DNA from 4 places in the Agrobacterium sp. ES01 genome. Region 1 is predicted to be linked to each of the others. Evidence: riboswitches for the same ligand, from Rfam matches in the RefSeq annotation. Region 1 holds a riboswitch; each other region holds the start of a gene.
What was found. Region 1 has a riboswitch for cobalamin ahead of ACQQ2Q_RS08910 (aromatic ring-hydroxylating oxygenase subunit alpha). Riboswitches for the same ligand answer to the same signal wherever they lie in the genome.
Positions count from the first base shown of each region.

Region 2: linked by a shared signal. The riboswitch ahead of ACQQ2Q_RS10040 (hypothetical protein) and the one ahead of ACQQ2Q_RS08910 (aromatic ring-hydroxylating oxygenase subunit alpha) in region 1 are both predicted to bind cobalamin.
Region 3: linked by a shared signal. The riboswitch ahead of bluB (5,6-dimethylbenzimidazole synthase) and the one ahead of ACQQ2Q_RS08910 (aromatic ring-hydroxylating oxygenase subunit alpha) in region 1 are both predicted to bind cobalamin.
Region 4: linked by a shared signal. The riboswitch ahead of ACQQ2Q_RS02330 (ABC transporter ATP-binding protein) and the one ahead of ACQQ2Q_RS08910 (aromatic ring-hydroxylating oxygenase subunit alpha) in region 1 are both predicted to bind cobalamin.

Region 1 is NZ_JBNQTH010000002.1:221,399-224,579, reverse strand. Features, by position in the region: gene ACQQ2Q_RS08920 (PQQ-binding-like beta-propeller repeat protein) at 1-303, opposite strand, end outside; gene ACQQ2Q_RS08915 (hypothetical protein) at 303-677, opposite strand; cobalamin riboswitch at 980-1,185, shown strand; gene ACQQ2Q_RS08910 (aromatic ring-hydroxylating oxygenase subunit alpha) at 1,278-2,522, shown strand; gene ACQQ2Q_RS08905 (2Fe-2S iron-sulfur cluster-binding protein) at 2,524-3,181, shown strand, end outside.
Region 2 is NZ_JBNQTH010000003.1:154,191-157,371, forward strand. Features, by position in the region: gene cobW (cobalamin biosynthesis protein CobW) at 1-531, opposite strand, end outside; gene cobU (bifunctional adenosylcobinamide kinase/adenosylcobinamide-phosphate guanylyltransferase) at 535-1,062, opposite strand; gene ACQQ2Q_RS10040 (hypothetical protein) at 1,064-1,342, opposite strand; cobalamin riboswitch at 1,479-1,861, opposite strand; gene ACQQ2Q_RS10045 (acyl-CoA carboxylase subunit beta) at 1,927-3,181, opposite strand, start outside.
Region 3 is NZ_JBNQTH010000003.1:275,284-278,464, forward strand. Features, by position in the region: gene ACQQ2Q_RS10615 (DUF2865 domain-containing protein) at 1-741, shown strand, start outside; gene bluB (5,6-dimethylbenzimidazole synthase) at 753-1,442, opposite strand; cobalamin riboswitch at 1,488-1,684, opposite strand; gene ACQQ2Q_RS10625 (TolB family protein) at 1,730-2,560, opposite strand; gene ACQQ2Q_RS10630 (hypothetical protein) at 2,586-2,924, opposite strand; gene ACQQ2Q_RS10635 (NAD+ synthase) at 2,921-3,181, opposite strand, start outside.
Region 4 is NZ_JBNQTH010000001.1:447,378-450,558, forward strand. Features, by position in the region: gene ACQQ2Q_RS02320 (FecCD family ABC transporter permease) at 1-37, shown strand, start outside; gene ACQQ2Q_RS02325 (ABC transporter ATP-binding protein) at 31-783, shown strand; cobalamin riboswitch at 1,037-1,250, shown strand; gene ACQQ2Q_RS02330 (ABC transporter ATP-binding protein) at 1,363-2,178, shown strand; gene ACQQ2Q_RS02335 (ABC transporter substrate-binding protein) at 2,181-3,134, shown strand; gene ACQQ2Q_RS02340 (FecCD family ABC transporter permease) at 3,134-3,181, shown strand, end outside.

The DNA of each region.
Region 1 (3,181 bases):
TTTCGGCATCATCGGAATATTCGTGCGCTGACGCGGCGTGGTGTTGAATGTCGGATCGGCGACGCCCGGATAGCGGTCCGGCTTGGGCGTTGCGTCCGCAAGCGCCGGGGGCGTAGACGGCGCGGCCGTATCGGCGCTATCGGATGTCGAAGGCGCGCTTGGCGCCGTGCTGTCCTGTTCGAGTGTGGTGCCGGCTGACGGAGCCGCCGGCGCTTCGGGCTGGGTGGTATCCTGGGCATAGGCGGCGGTGCCCAATGCGGCCAGGATGAGGCCGCTTGCAAAAACGATATTCATCCGCTTCATCATGCTGCTCCTTGAAATGTCGTTGCGGCAGGCGAAGGCTGGGCGATCTCCCAGATCGCACCGATCAGGGCCACAACCATGGCGCCAATCAGCAACCATTCATGCAGAAAATATCCGGCAGCTGCCGTGCAGACGATGTCGAGTACTATTAATGCGCGTACGACGTTTCTCAGCGCACCATGGCCGAAAATCGGGAAAAACAACGCCGCCAACAACATGATGGCCGTGGAAAACACCACCAGACCCGCTCCGATCGAACCGTTGACGCCCGTGAGCGGGACAACAAAATTATAGAGTGCGACGGCAAGGCCGAGGGCAGCGCCGACAGCAAGCACCCAAATTCCCAATGGGTAATAATAATTTGGATTGTTCATGACTTTCCTCTTCGAGTTGGGACGGCCCAAAACGCAAAACTGTGCCCAACCACCCGCCGTGTGATTGAACGAAACCACTTTGTTTTGACCGTTTTCAGGGTCTGCACTACTCACCCCTTGTTGGGGTGAACGCACAACTTGGCGATAGGATCCATCGCGCCTTGCACATTAGCGAAATAGTTCGAAGCGCCGCCGTGTCGTGACCAGACGGCAACCAAGGGGCGGACACAGTTTTCAGCGACTATTCAAATTGCGCATTCTCGATGTCGCTTTCCATCGCATCGCACCCCCGCATAGCCGCTAGTATGATCTCAATCCAAGGTGCCGGGCCGCAGGGAGGCGGAGCGGAGAATTGGGAAGCCGGTCTAAATCCGGCGCTGCCCCCGCAACGGTGGCGGAGCGAAAAATCCGACGGGAGGCCACTGGGCAGACAAGCCTGGGAAGGAGTCGGATGGTCCATGATGGACAGCTCCGGAGCCCGGAAACCAGCCTTGTAGACATGTCAGTTTCGGCCGCGGCGGGCGGTCCGGGCACATGCGGCAAACCCAAGAGGCCGCATTGCTTTTCTGCGTCCGCCAATGAACATCAATGAGGGCGCAAATGGATTTGCAGACGACAGTTTTGCGGCAACTTAAGAACCGCCGCGAAGGCTTCTCCCTGGAGCAGCCCTTTTATATCGATGAGGACATTTTCAAGCTGGACATGGAGACCATCTGGTACCGTGACTGGCTGTTTATCGGCCATGACTGCGAGGTTCCCCGCGCCGGCAATTATTTCACCGTGCAGATCGGCGACTATCCCGTGGTCGTCGTGCGCGGCAAGGATGGCGTCATTCGCGCTTTCCACAACACGTGTCGCCATCGCGGGCATCGCGTTTGCACGTCCGAGCGCGGCGCGGCGGCCAAGATGGTTTGCCCCTACCACAACTGGACCTACGACCTCGACGGCTCGCTGGTCTTTGCCCGGCAGATGGGTGAAAGCTTCGACAAGGCAGAGTTTGGCCTGAAGCCCGTCGCCTGCGAGAGTGTAGCCGGCTATATCTTCGTCTGTCTTGCGCAGGAGCCTGCCGATTTTGCGCCGATGCGCGCCAGTATCGAACCCTATATGGCGCCGCACCGTCTGGCCGAAGCCAAGGTTGCCGCCCGCTCGACCATTATCGAAAAAGGCAACTGGAAGCTCGTCTGGGAAAACAATCGCGAGTGCTATCACTGCGCCGGCAACCATCCCGAACTTTGCCGAACCTATCCGGAAGCGCCGACTGCGACCGGCGTGCAAGGCGCCGGCGACGATCCGGTCATTGCCGAGCATTGGGCCCGTTGCGAAGCCGGTGGGCTGCCGAGCGAGTTCCTGATGGATCCGACAGGCCAGTTCCGCGTTGCCCGCATGCCGCTGATCCCCGGTGCGGAGAGCTACACCATGGACGGCAAGCCGGCGGTGAAGAAGCCGCTGTCAGGCGACGTCAACATCTCCAATATCGGCACCATGCTGCTGTTCCACTATCCAACCACGTGGAACCACATTCTCGGCGACCATGCGATTTCCTTCCGCGTGCTGCCGCTGTCTGCAGAAGAGACGGCGGTCACGACGACATGGCTCGTTCACAAGGACGCGGTGGAAGGCGTCGACTATGACGTCGAAAAGCTGACCCATGTGTGGAACATGACCAACGACCAGGACCGCTCCATCGTTGAAGAAAACGCCTTCGGCATCCGCTCGCCGGCCTATGAGCCCGGCCCCTACTCCGTCGAACATGAAGGCGGCGTGATGCAGTTTGTCGAATGGTACGCCAATTTCATGGTCAACCGCCTGCAGGGCGACAAGGCTCCACTCTCGGTCGTGGCATAAAATGGCAAAAGACAAAACATACAGGCATGTCGATGAAATGCGGCCCTGGAGCGACAAGGAGCATATGCTCGAATGTGTCGCTTGGACGCCGGAAACACCGGATGTGATGACCTTCACCTTCAAGTCTGACCATCCGGGCCACTGGTTCCGATACCAGCCGGGTCAGTTCCTCACGCTGGAACTGCCGGTGGGGCCGGAACCGGTCATGCGCACCTATACGATCTCGTCCACGCCGTCGCGTCCCTACACCATTCAGGTGACGGCCAAGGCGCAGAAGGATTCCATCGGCACACGCTGGATGATGGAACATCTGCAACCGGGCATGAAACTCAAGGCCTATGGGCCGGTTGGCGACTTTTCCTATGTCCGTCATCCCGGCGACAAATACCTGTTCATCTCGGCCGGCTCCGGCATTACACCGATGATGTCGATGACCCGCGATCTCTCGGACCGCGAACCCGACAGCGACATCGCCTTCGTCCACTGCGCCCGCTCGCCCAACGATATCATCTTCCGCTGGGAGCTGGAATACAAGGCGCGCTACATGCCGCATTTCACGCTCGGCTTTATCGTCGAGCAGCTGGAGCGCACGCAGCTGTGGTCGGGCCTGAAGGGTTGGGTGGACCGGGCCAAGATCTCGCTTCTGGTGCCCGACTTCC
Region 2 (3,181 bases), on a different contig from region 1:
AGCGCAAGTGAGCTGATCCTCGAACAGTTCCTCAATCGGGCTTTCGTGGTCAAGATTGTCATCGAGCGCACGAAGCGCGTCCACCTTGTCGTGATCATCGGCAAAGCGCCCGGCAGCGACCGCTGCACTATCGACGACCGTGACCACGCCATCCACCGTCACCCGCGTCTTGATACCCGGCCAGTTAAACGCCGCGACCAGCGGCTGCGGCAAGGCAAGCCCCGATGTCTCGATCACGATGTGATCGGGGCGGTCTGGCCGGTCCAGGAGCTTTTCCATGGTCGGAATGAAGTCATCGGCGACCGTGCAGCATATGCAGCCATTGGTGAGCTCGATGATGTCGTCTTCGGTGCAATTATCGGCACCGCAGCCCTTCAGCACATCGCCATCGACACCCAGATCACCGAATTCGTTGATTATGAGGGCGATCTTCTTGCCGCCGGCATTCATCAGCATGTTGCGGATAATCGTGGTCTTTCCCGATCCGAGAAAGCCGGTGATGACGGTTGCCGGAATTTTGGCCTGCAGCATGATTTAACCCTTCATTTTCAGCGGCAAACCGGCCGCTACGAAATACACTGTGTCCGCTTGTGCGGCGATCATCTGGTTGAGCCGCCCCGCATGGTCGCGAAATTTGCGCGCCATGCGATTATCCGGCACGATCCCAAGCCCAACTTCATTGGCAACGATCACGATCTCTCCTGAGAGATGGCGAAGGCAGTCAGCCAGCCCGGCGCTCTGCCCCTCCACATCCTTGTCCGCCAGCATCAGATTGGACACCCAGAGCGTCAGACAATCGACCAGAACGGCATTCTGTGACGCGCTGGACGAGGTCAGCGTCTCAACCAGCTCGAGTGGCGCCTCGTGGGTGATCCACCCCTCACCCCGATCCGAACGATGGGCCGCGATGCGCGCCCGCATCTCGTCATCGAAGGCCTGTCCTGTTGCGATGTAATGTCGGTCCAGACACGTATCTGTGACAATGTTTTCGGCAAAACGCGACTTTCCGGAGCGCGCACCACCCAGAACAAATGTCACATTTCTGGTTTTATCCGCTGCCACGTCAATTCACCTTGTCGGACGAGCCGAACAGGCCGCCGGGCTTGCCGATGATCACGGTACGATCCTTAGCGGTCGCCTTGCCGGAAATGGCAAAATCGGGATTGCTCTTGTCTTCCTCGGGCAGGAGCTTGTCCACATTGGGTAGCTCCACCTCCGCGTCGGCGGCAGAATTCAGGTCTTCGGCGTTGCGACCGATAAAGCGCGGCAGAATGGCAAAGAACAGCGCGGCCACGACCAGCAAGAGGACCGTCCAGCGTTTGAACAATGCAGAAGGCTTCATCGGGTTTGCATGTCGCATGCAATGCACGCGACCTCCCGGCAGCAACAACAGCGTAGACGCGACCGCAAGGGCGCTTCACCAAATGTCGCCACGACAACCTCCGTGCTGGCAACGGGGAGATACCCCAGTTTCGGGCGTCAGGCCCTGAAGGACGGCAGGTCTCCTGGCTCGCGGCTTCGGGCGCAGCGCAGTCACGCGCATTTGCCCACGGCTTTCCCTCACCTTCCCGAAAACTACCGTGATGCGAAAGGCGGACGATTCGTAGATAAGGAGGCGTCCAACCCCGGTTATTCGCACCACATTTTCAGTGGCTTTTCCGCCTGCAGGAAGACCACCTGCCGCCGCACCATGCGGTCGATCTCGACAGTCTTCAGCACAAACGGATGAGAAAGCCTCGCCGCTCTACAGTCGCGGGGTCGGCTGCGATTGGGACGCCCTGTTTGGGTCCATCCGTCGCATTCCCTTTTGCTCTCCGCGTCATCCCAGGATGAAGCGGAAACCATCCAATTCTCCCGCATGATTATGCGTTCCGCCGAATGAAGTCAATCAAACCGGCGACCTCAAAAGACAGGGGACGACTTCGCTCACAGAGGAATGTTGTCGTGTTTCTTCCAAGGATTGGACAGGTCCTTGTTACGCAGCATCTTCAACCCGCGCGCCAGCCGTCGGCGGGTCGATTGCGGACGGATGATCTCGTCGATATAGCCACGCTCGGCGGCCGCGAACGGCGACAGGAAGCGGTCTTCATACATCTTGGTGTGCTGGGCAATCTTGTCTGGATCAGCGATATCCTTGCGGAAAATGATCTCGACCGCACCCTTGGCCCCCATCACCGCGATCTGCGCCGTTGGCCAGGCATAGTTGATGTCACCACGCAGATGCTTTGACGCCATCACATCGTAAGCGCCACCGAAGGCCTTGCGGGTAATCACAGTCAGCTTCGGCACGGTCGCCTCGGCATAGGCAAACAGCAGCTTGGCGCCATGCTTGATCAATCCGCCATATTCCTGCGCTGTGCCCGGCAGAAAGCCCGGCACATCGACAAAGGTGACAATCGGAATGTTGAAGCAATCGCAAAAGCGGACGAAGCGTGCAGCCTTGCGGCTGGCATCGGAATCAAGGACGCCGGCCAGCACCATTGGCTGGTTGGCGACAAAGCCGACGGTCGACCCCTCGATGCGACCGAAACCACAGACGATATTCTTGGCGAAGCTTGCCTGGATCTCGAAGAAATCGCCTTCATCCGCCGTCTTCAGGACCAGTTCCTTGATGTCGTAGGGTTTGTTGGCATTGGCAGGCACCAGCGTGTCGAGAGACGTATCGGTCTGGTCAACGGGCTGAAAGCACTCGATCTCGGGAACTGGCGCCGTATTCGACTGCGGCAGAAGCTCGATCAACCGGCGCACCTGCAGCAGCGCTTCCACGTCGTTTTCATAGGCGCCATCGGCGATCGATGATTTGGTCGTGTGGATAGAGGCTCCACCCAATTCTTCCGCAGTCACCGTCTCGTTGGTCACGGTCTTCACCACATCGGGGCCTGTCACGAACATATAGGAGGTATCGCGCACCATGAAGATGAAATCGGTCATGGCCGGCGAATAGACGTCACCGCCGGCGCAGGGCCCCATGATCACCGAAATCTGCGGAATGACACCAGAGGCCAGCACATTGCGCTGGAACACCTCTGCATAACCGCCAAGCGCTGCCACACCCTCCTGGATGCGCGCACCGCCGGCGTCATAGATCCCGATAATCGGCGCACGGTTTCTAAGCGCCATATCCTGGATCTTGCAGATCTTCTCGGCATGCGCCTCCGACAGCGAACCGCCGAACACGGTA
Region 3 (3,181 bases), on a different contig from region 1:
AAGGAGGGACGCGCCATTCCCAACTCCCTGCGTGCCCGCCTGCTGAAGGCCTTGGATGAGAACGGCTGCAACGCGCTCCCCGGACATGAGATAGAACAGCCTTTGGCGGACGAGCAGGCCTCGTCGCCGGCAGGAACGTTGCGGATACCGGACGACGCCATGCGCAACTCTTACGCAATCGACGGGTGGCGTGCCAGCCTGCAGGGTCAGGGCGGAACACTTAGAACCATGTGCGTGCGCACCTGCGACGGTGCCTTTTTTCCGATATCGTCCAACGCGACGCCGGCCATGTTCGGACGCGATGCCGGACTTTGCGATAATATGTGCCCCGGCACCCAGACTGAGCTCTACTATCACTCCCTGCTGAGCCAGGAGAGCGCGGATATGGTCTCAGCGTCCACCGGGCGGCCCTATCGCGACCTTCCGAGCGCCTTTGCCTATCTCCACCGCAAGACCGGTGACGACAAGGCCTGCGGCTGCAACCTGACAGCCTTCCATCAAAAGGCGCTGAGCTACGCCAACCGTCAGCAGAGCACCGCTGCGGCTTATTCCGCCATTACCCCGATCAAGACCATGCCTGACAAAATCGCGCCTGAGAAAATCACCATCGATCCGATGGAGCGCCCCTATGATCCGAGCACCAGCACCGTAAGGCAGGTCGGCCCGGTTTTCCTTCCCAAGGAAACAAGCAGCATCGACCTGAAGCACCCGGCACTGTCAGGCGCGCAACCCGTACAATAAGGCGAATTCGCTCAGCCGTCTCCATCGGGCCATCGCTCTTCGAACACCAGGTCCTCAAGCGGCAAGCGCTGCCGCCAGCCCTTGAGCGCCAGTTCCGGCTGATCATAGAGCTTGTCGACATAGCCAAGGCAGAACCAGCCGATGATCTCGACATGTTCCGGAATGCCGAAGATCGCGCGCAAATCCGCATCGCGAAAGATACTGACCCAACCGACCCCCACTCCTTCCGCACGCGCCGCAAGCCACAGGTTCTGCACGGCGCAAACGGTGGAATAGCTGTCCATGCGTGGATTATGCGTGCGACCGAGCACAACTGGACCGCCGCGCGTCGGATCGCAAGTAATGCAGATTCCCACCGGCGCCTTGCGGATGCCTTCGAGCTTCAACTGCATATAGCTGTCACGCTGGCTTCCAGAGAACATCTCTGCCGCTTCATCATTGGCACGGCTGAAGGCATGCCAGACCGCCTCCCGCATCCGAGCATCGCGCACGACCAGGAAATTCCACGGCTGCATGAACCCGACGGACGGTGCGGCATGGGCCGCCTCCAGCAGTCGAGTGATCAATGCATCGGGCAATGGATCGGATAGAAACTGATCCCGCACATCACGGCGGGTATGGATGGCGCGGTAGACGGCGTTGCGTTCTTCAACGCAAAAAGCCCCTGCCCGCACGAAATGATCGTGTGGTTCGTCGTGCATCGTCAAATCCCCAACAATGCTGCGACCGCCTGCTGTCCGCACAGGCAAAGCCTATCGTGTCCGGCCGGTCTTCTGGCTCGGCATCATCTGCTCCGATCGCCTTCCCGGTCGCAAGACCAGTGGCCTGAGTTTCCAGGAAACTCCCGATCGTGCATCAGCCTCACAGCGTTGGGCACGCGCCGGATTTCCACCGGCTTCCCGATTCTCCCGCTCGCGCGGGCACCAGACAACGTTGGTTTAGCGCGAAGCACGGCAAACGCAAAGCGCCGGCAACGACACCGGCCTGTCTATTCGGGGAAATAGCGGACAAAGGCGAATGCTGTTCCGTCGGGAGACCAGTTGGGCACGTTGATGCTGCCCTGCCCGCCAAAGAATTCGAACAGCGTCTCGACATTGCCGCCATCTGCATCCATCAATCGAAGCCGTACAGTCTTGTCGCGAGGATGGCCGGAGACATCCGGATCGTAGGATAGAAAGAGAACCTTCTCGCCATTGGGCGAAGGATGCGGGAACCAATCGCCTTGTCCGTCCGATGTCAGCTGTTCCAGTCCGGATCCATCGCATCGCATACGCCAGATCTGCATCAGACCGGTACGGCTGGAATTGAAATAGATCCAGCCGCCATCCGGCGAATAGTCCGGGCCGTCATTATGGCCTTCACCGAAAGTCAGTCGCCGTTCGGTGCCACCACGGACCGAAATCGTATAGATGTCGAAGGCACCATCGCGCGCACCGCAATAGGCGAGTTCCCGTCCGTCCGGTGACCAGCCATGCCAATAGGATGGCATATTGGCAGTGATCTGACGCGGCTCCTCATCTCCATCACCAAGAATATAGATGCAGGACTTGCCAAACAGCGTCTCATCCGAAAAGGCAATGGATGCGCCGTCGGGTGACAGTCCATGGTCGTTATTGAGCCGGACCGCGAGACCGGTATCGATCAGCTCGGGCTCGGCGTCATCATCGCCGAGCGGCAGCGCGTAGAGCAGCCCATTTCCATTGACGATCAGGAATTCGCCGTCGCGGGACCAGTTCGGCGCTTCGACAAGATCGTCTGTCTGCCAGACCACCTCGCACTCGCGCGTCTCCATGTCGTAGATCTCAACCGAACTGCGCATAATCCCTCCCCAATAACAAATTCGCCTACAAACTGGTTGGCTGTTCCAGCGCACGCCGCAGCTTGACGACAATCGCCACGCCCGTCTGCAACGCGTTGCGGCGACCCCACTCGCCCGCAAAGCCCCATACGAGACTGGCGACCAATGTCAGGAAACCGATGCCAAGCACCTTGAAGTCGCCGTCCCATAAGCCATAGGCGCCGATGGCGATTGCCGGCGCATAATAGGCAAAGGCCGACACCACACCGAAGAGCGAGCTGCGCCGCTCTTCGCTCGCCGAGACGGAAAAGATATAGTCTCGCTCAGCCTGCGAGAATTCAGGCATCGCGGTCCGAACGCCCGGATCCTCGGTACGATCGCTCATGCACGATCCCGGAACCGGTTCGTAATCGGATAGCGCCGATCACGGCCGAAATTCTTCTTGGTGATCTTCACGCCCGGCGCCGACTGACGACGCTTGTATTCCGCCAGATAAAGCAGGTGCTCGATGCGGTGGACCGTCGCGACGTCGTGCCCCCGCGCAATGATGTCTTCAACCGACATCTCCTTTTCCACCAGGCATTCCAGAATGTCATCCAGAACCGGATAAGGTGGCAGGGAATCCTGGTCCGTCTGATCGGG
Region 4 (3,181 bases), on a different contig from region 1:
CTCGCTCATCTTCACCAACAGGCGGCGCGCATGGTAGCCCTCTCCCTCGAAAAGATCGGTGCCCGCTATGGCCGCACCACGATCTTCTCCGACATCACCACCGGTGCCATCCATGGCGGCGCACTGACCGCCATCATCGGCCCCAATGCGGCTGGCAAGTCGACATTGTTCAAGCGCATTGCAGGCCTGTTGTCGGGCGATGGCGTTGTGCATGTGTCGGGCACGGAGGCGACCTCCAACGCCATCTGTTACATGCCCCAGGATACCGGCGCGAATGCGGTTCTGACCGTTTACGAAAGCGTGCTTCTGGCCGCCAAGCAGGGCGGCAGCTGGCGCGTTGGCGACGATGAACTGGCCGAAATCGACGGCATTCTGGCCTCGCTCGGCATTGCCGATCTGGCCTTCCGCGATCTGGGTGCCCTGTCGGGCGGCCAGCGCCAGCTGGTGGCGATTGCCCAGGCGCTGGTGCGCAAGCCGAAGATCCTCCTGATGGATGAGCCGACCTCGGCGCTCGATCTCTTCCGCCAGATCGAGGTGCTGGAATATATGCACCGCCTTGCCCGCAAAAGCGGCATGGCCGTGCTGATCGCGCTTCACGACCTCAACCACGCCATGCGCTACTGCGACCACACCATGATCGTCTCCAACGGCCATCTGGTGGCCGACGGCCCGACAGCCGAGGTCATCACGCCGGCGATGCTGGCCGAGGTCTACAAGGTCCACGCCCGGATAGAAGCCTGCACGCAAGGGCGACCGCTGGTGATTGTGGATGGGACCGTTTGAGGGCATCACCTCAATCCCTTCTTCCGCCGTCACCCCGGACCTGACCCGGGTTCCATCAGCGAGCGCGATCTCTGGCGCGCGGGGAAGCACCCTTCGACGATGCACGGTAGGGCACCACACCCTCCCGGCACGCAGATGCGCGTCGGCTGGAGGCCTGTGTAGGCACAGGAATGACGACGGGTTCAGGGACCGCCAATGTTTGCGTTGCCGCTCGACCGCAAATTCCCCATTGACGTCCCGACGTAATATAATTACACCCATCCCCGTTGAAGGTTCTCCGAAGGCATGCGCTGGAGGGGATTAAAAGGGAACACGGTGAGACGTACCCAAAAGGGCGCAAATCCGTGACTGTCCCCGCAACTGTGAGCGGTGAGTTCACCCGGGAATGCCACTGGCCGAAAGGCCGGGAAGGTCCGGGGGCGCTGTGACCCGCAAGTCAGGAGACCTGCCCTCGACATGTCTGAAGAAACCTGGCCGGGGTGAGCCAAGGGGAAAGATTGATGGCGTTCGACGTTCACATTGCTGTTGACGGCCGCATAGGCTCTTCCCGCTCCCCCGCTTCTTGCGTGGAGGCTTGCGATGGAACTGCCGTCGTCCCTGATCGGCTCTAGTCCGGCCCGGCTTGCCGTCGAAGGCTTGAGCTGGGGACCGCATCGCGGGCCGTCCCTTGTCTGCGAGATCGATTTTGCCGTCGAGGCCGGCCGGATGCTGGCCATAGTCGGGCCCAATGGCGCCGGCAAGTCCAGCCTGCTGCGCTGTCTTTACCGCTATCACCGCCCCTCTTGCGGCCGTATCCTGCTGGATGGCGCCGATGTGTGGGACATGCAGCCGCGCGATGTCGCACGACGGATTGCAACGGTTTTGCAGGAACCTGCCACCGATTTCGGGCTGACGGTCGCCGAAATCGTCGAACTTGGGCTGTCGCCCCATCTATCAGGCATGAGCCGGAACGCGGTCTATGCCGCAATCGGGGACGCGCTGTCCCTGATGAAGATCGACCATGTGGCATCGCGCAATTTCGCCTCGCTGTCCGGTGGCGAAAAGCAGCGGGTGATGATTGCGCGTGCGCTTGCGCAAAAGCCCGACCTGCTGATTCTCGACGAGCCCACCAACCACCTGGATATCCGCCATCAGCTCGAAGTCCTGGCGCTGTTGTCGCATCTGCCAACCACGGTGATCGTGTCGCTGCACGATCTGTCGCTGGCCTCTGCCCATGCCGATCATGTGCTGGTGCTGGCCAGGGGCCGCCAGGTCGATTTCGGTGCCGCCGGCCATGTGCTCACGCCCGATGCGATCCGCGACACCTTTGCCGTGGAAACCGTGATCGACAGTCACCCGGTCACCGGGCGGCCGCGTTTTTCATTCCATCTTCAGCCATCCATTTCAGGGAAATAATCATGCGTCTCGCCCCATTGCTTCTGTCCGCACTCGCCCTTTCGGCAACAACGGCTGCCGCATCCGGTTTTCCGGTCACGGTCAAAAGCTGCGACCGCGAGGTGACCTTCGATGCGGCACCGAAACGGGCCGTCTCCAACGACGTCAACCTCACGGAAATGATGCTGGCGCTCGGTCTGACCGGCAATATGGCCGGCTATACCGGGGTGACCGGCTGGAAGACGCTGGACGAGACGCTGACCGCCGACATCGCAGCCCTGCCGGAACTGACGCCCACTTATCCGACCAAGGAAGTGTTGCTGGGTGCCGACGCCGATTTCCTGTTTGCCGGCTGGAACTACGGCATGAAGGTGGGCGGCGAGGTCACGCCCGACACGCTGACGCCCTTCGGCATCAAGGTCTATGAGCTGACCGAAAGCTGCATCCACATCATGAAGAAGTCGAAGTCGTCGATGGACGACATGTATGGCGACATTCTCAATCTTGGCCGCATCTTCGGCGTGGCGGAACGCGCCGAGACACTGGTCGCCGGCTACAAGCAGCAGCTCGCCGAGGCGATGGCGGATCTGCCGGAGCGCAAGGGGCCGCTCAAGGTCTTTGTCTACGATTCCGGCGAGGAAAAACCCTTTACCGCCGGGCGCTATGCCATGCCGACCGCGCTGATCGAGGCTGCCGGCGGCACCAATATCATGGACGATGTGGAAACCAGCTGGACCACGGTTGGCTGGGAAGGCGTGATCGAGCGCAATCCGGATGTGGTGGTGGTTGTCGATTACGGCGAAGTGAGCGCCGAACAGAAGATCGCCTTCATGCGTGACAATCCGGCCTTCCAGGATATCCCAGCGGTGAAGAACAATCGCTTCGTGGTGCTGCCCTATGCCGAGGCAACGCCCGGCCCGCGCAATATCGAGGCCATCAAGACGCTGGCTGCTGCCTTCAACCCGCCGGTTCGCTGATGAGCCACCGGCATTTCATCTACGGCCCGCGCCACGCCATCGTGCAT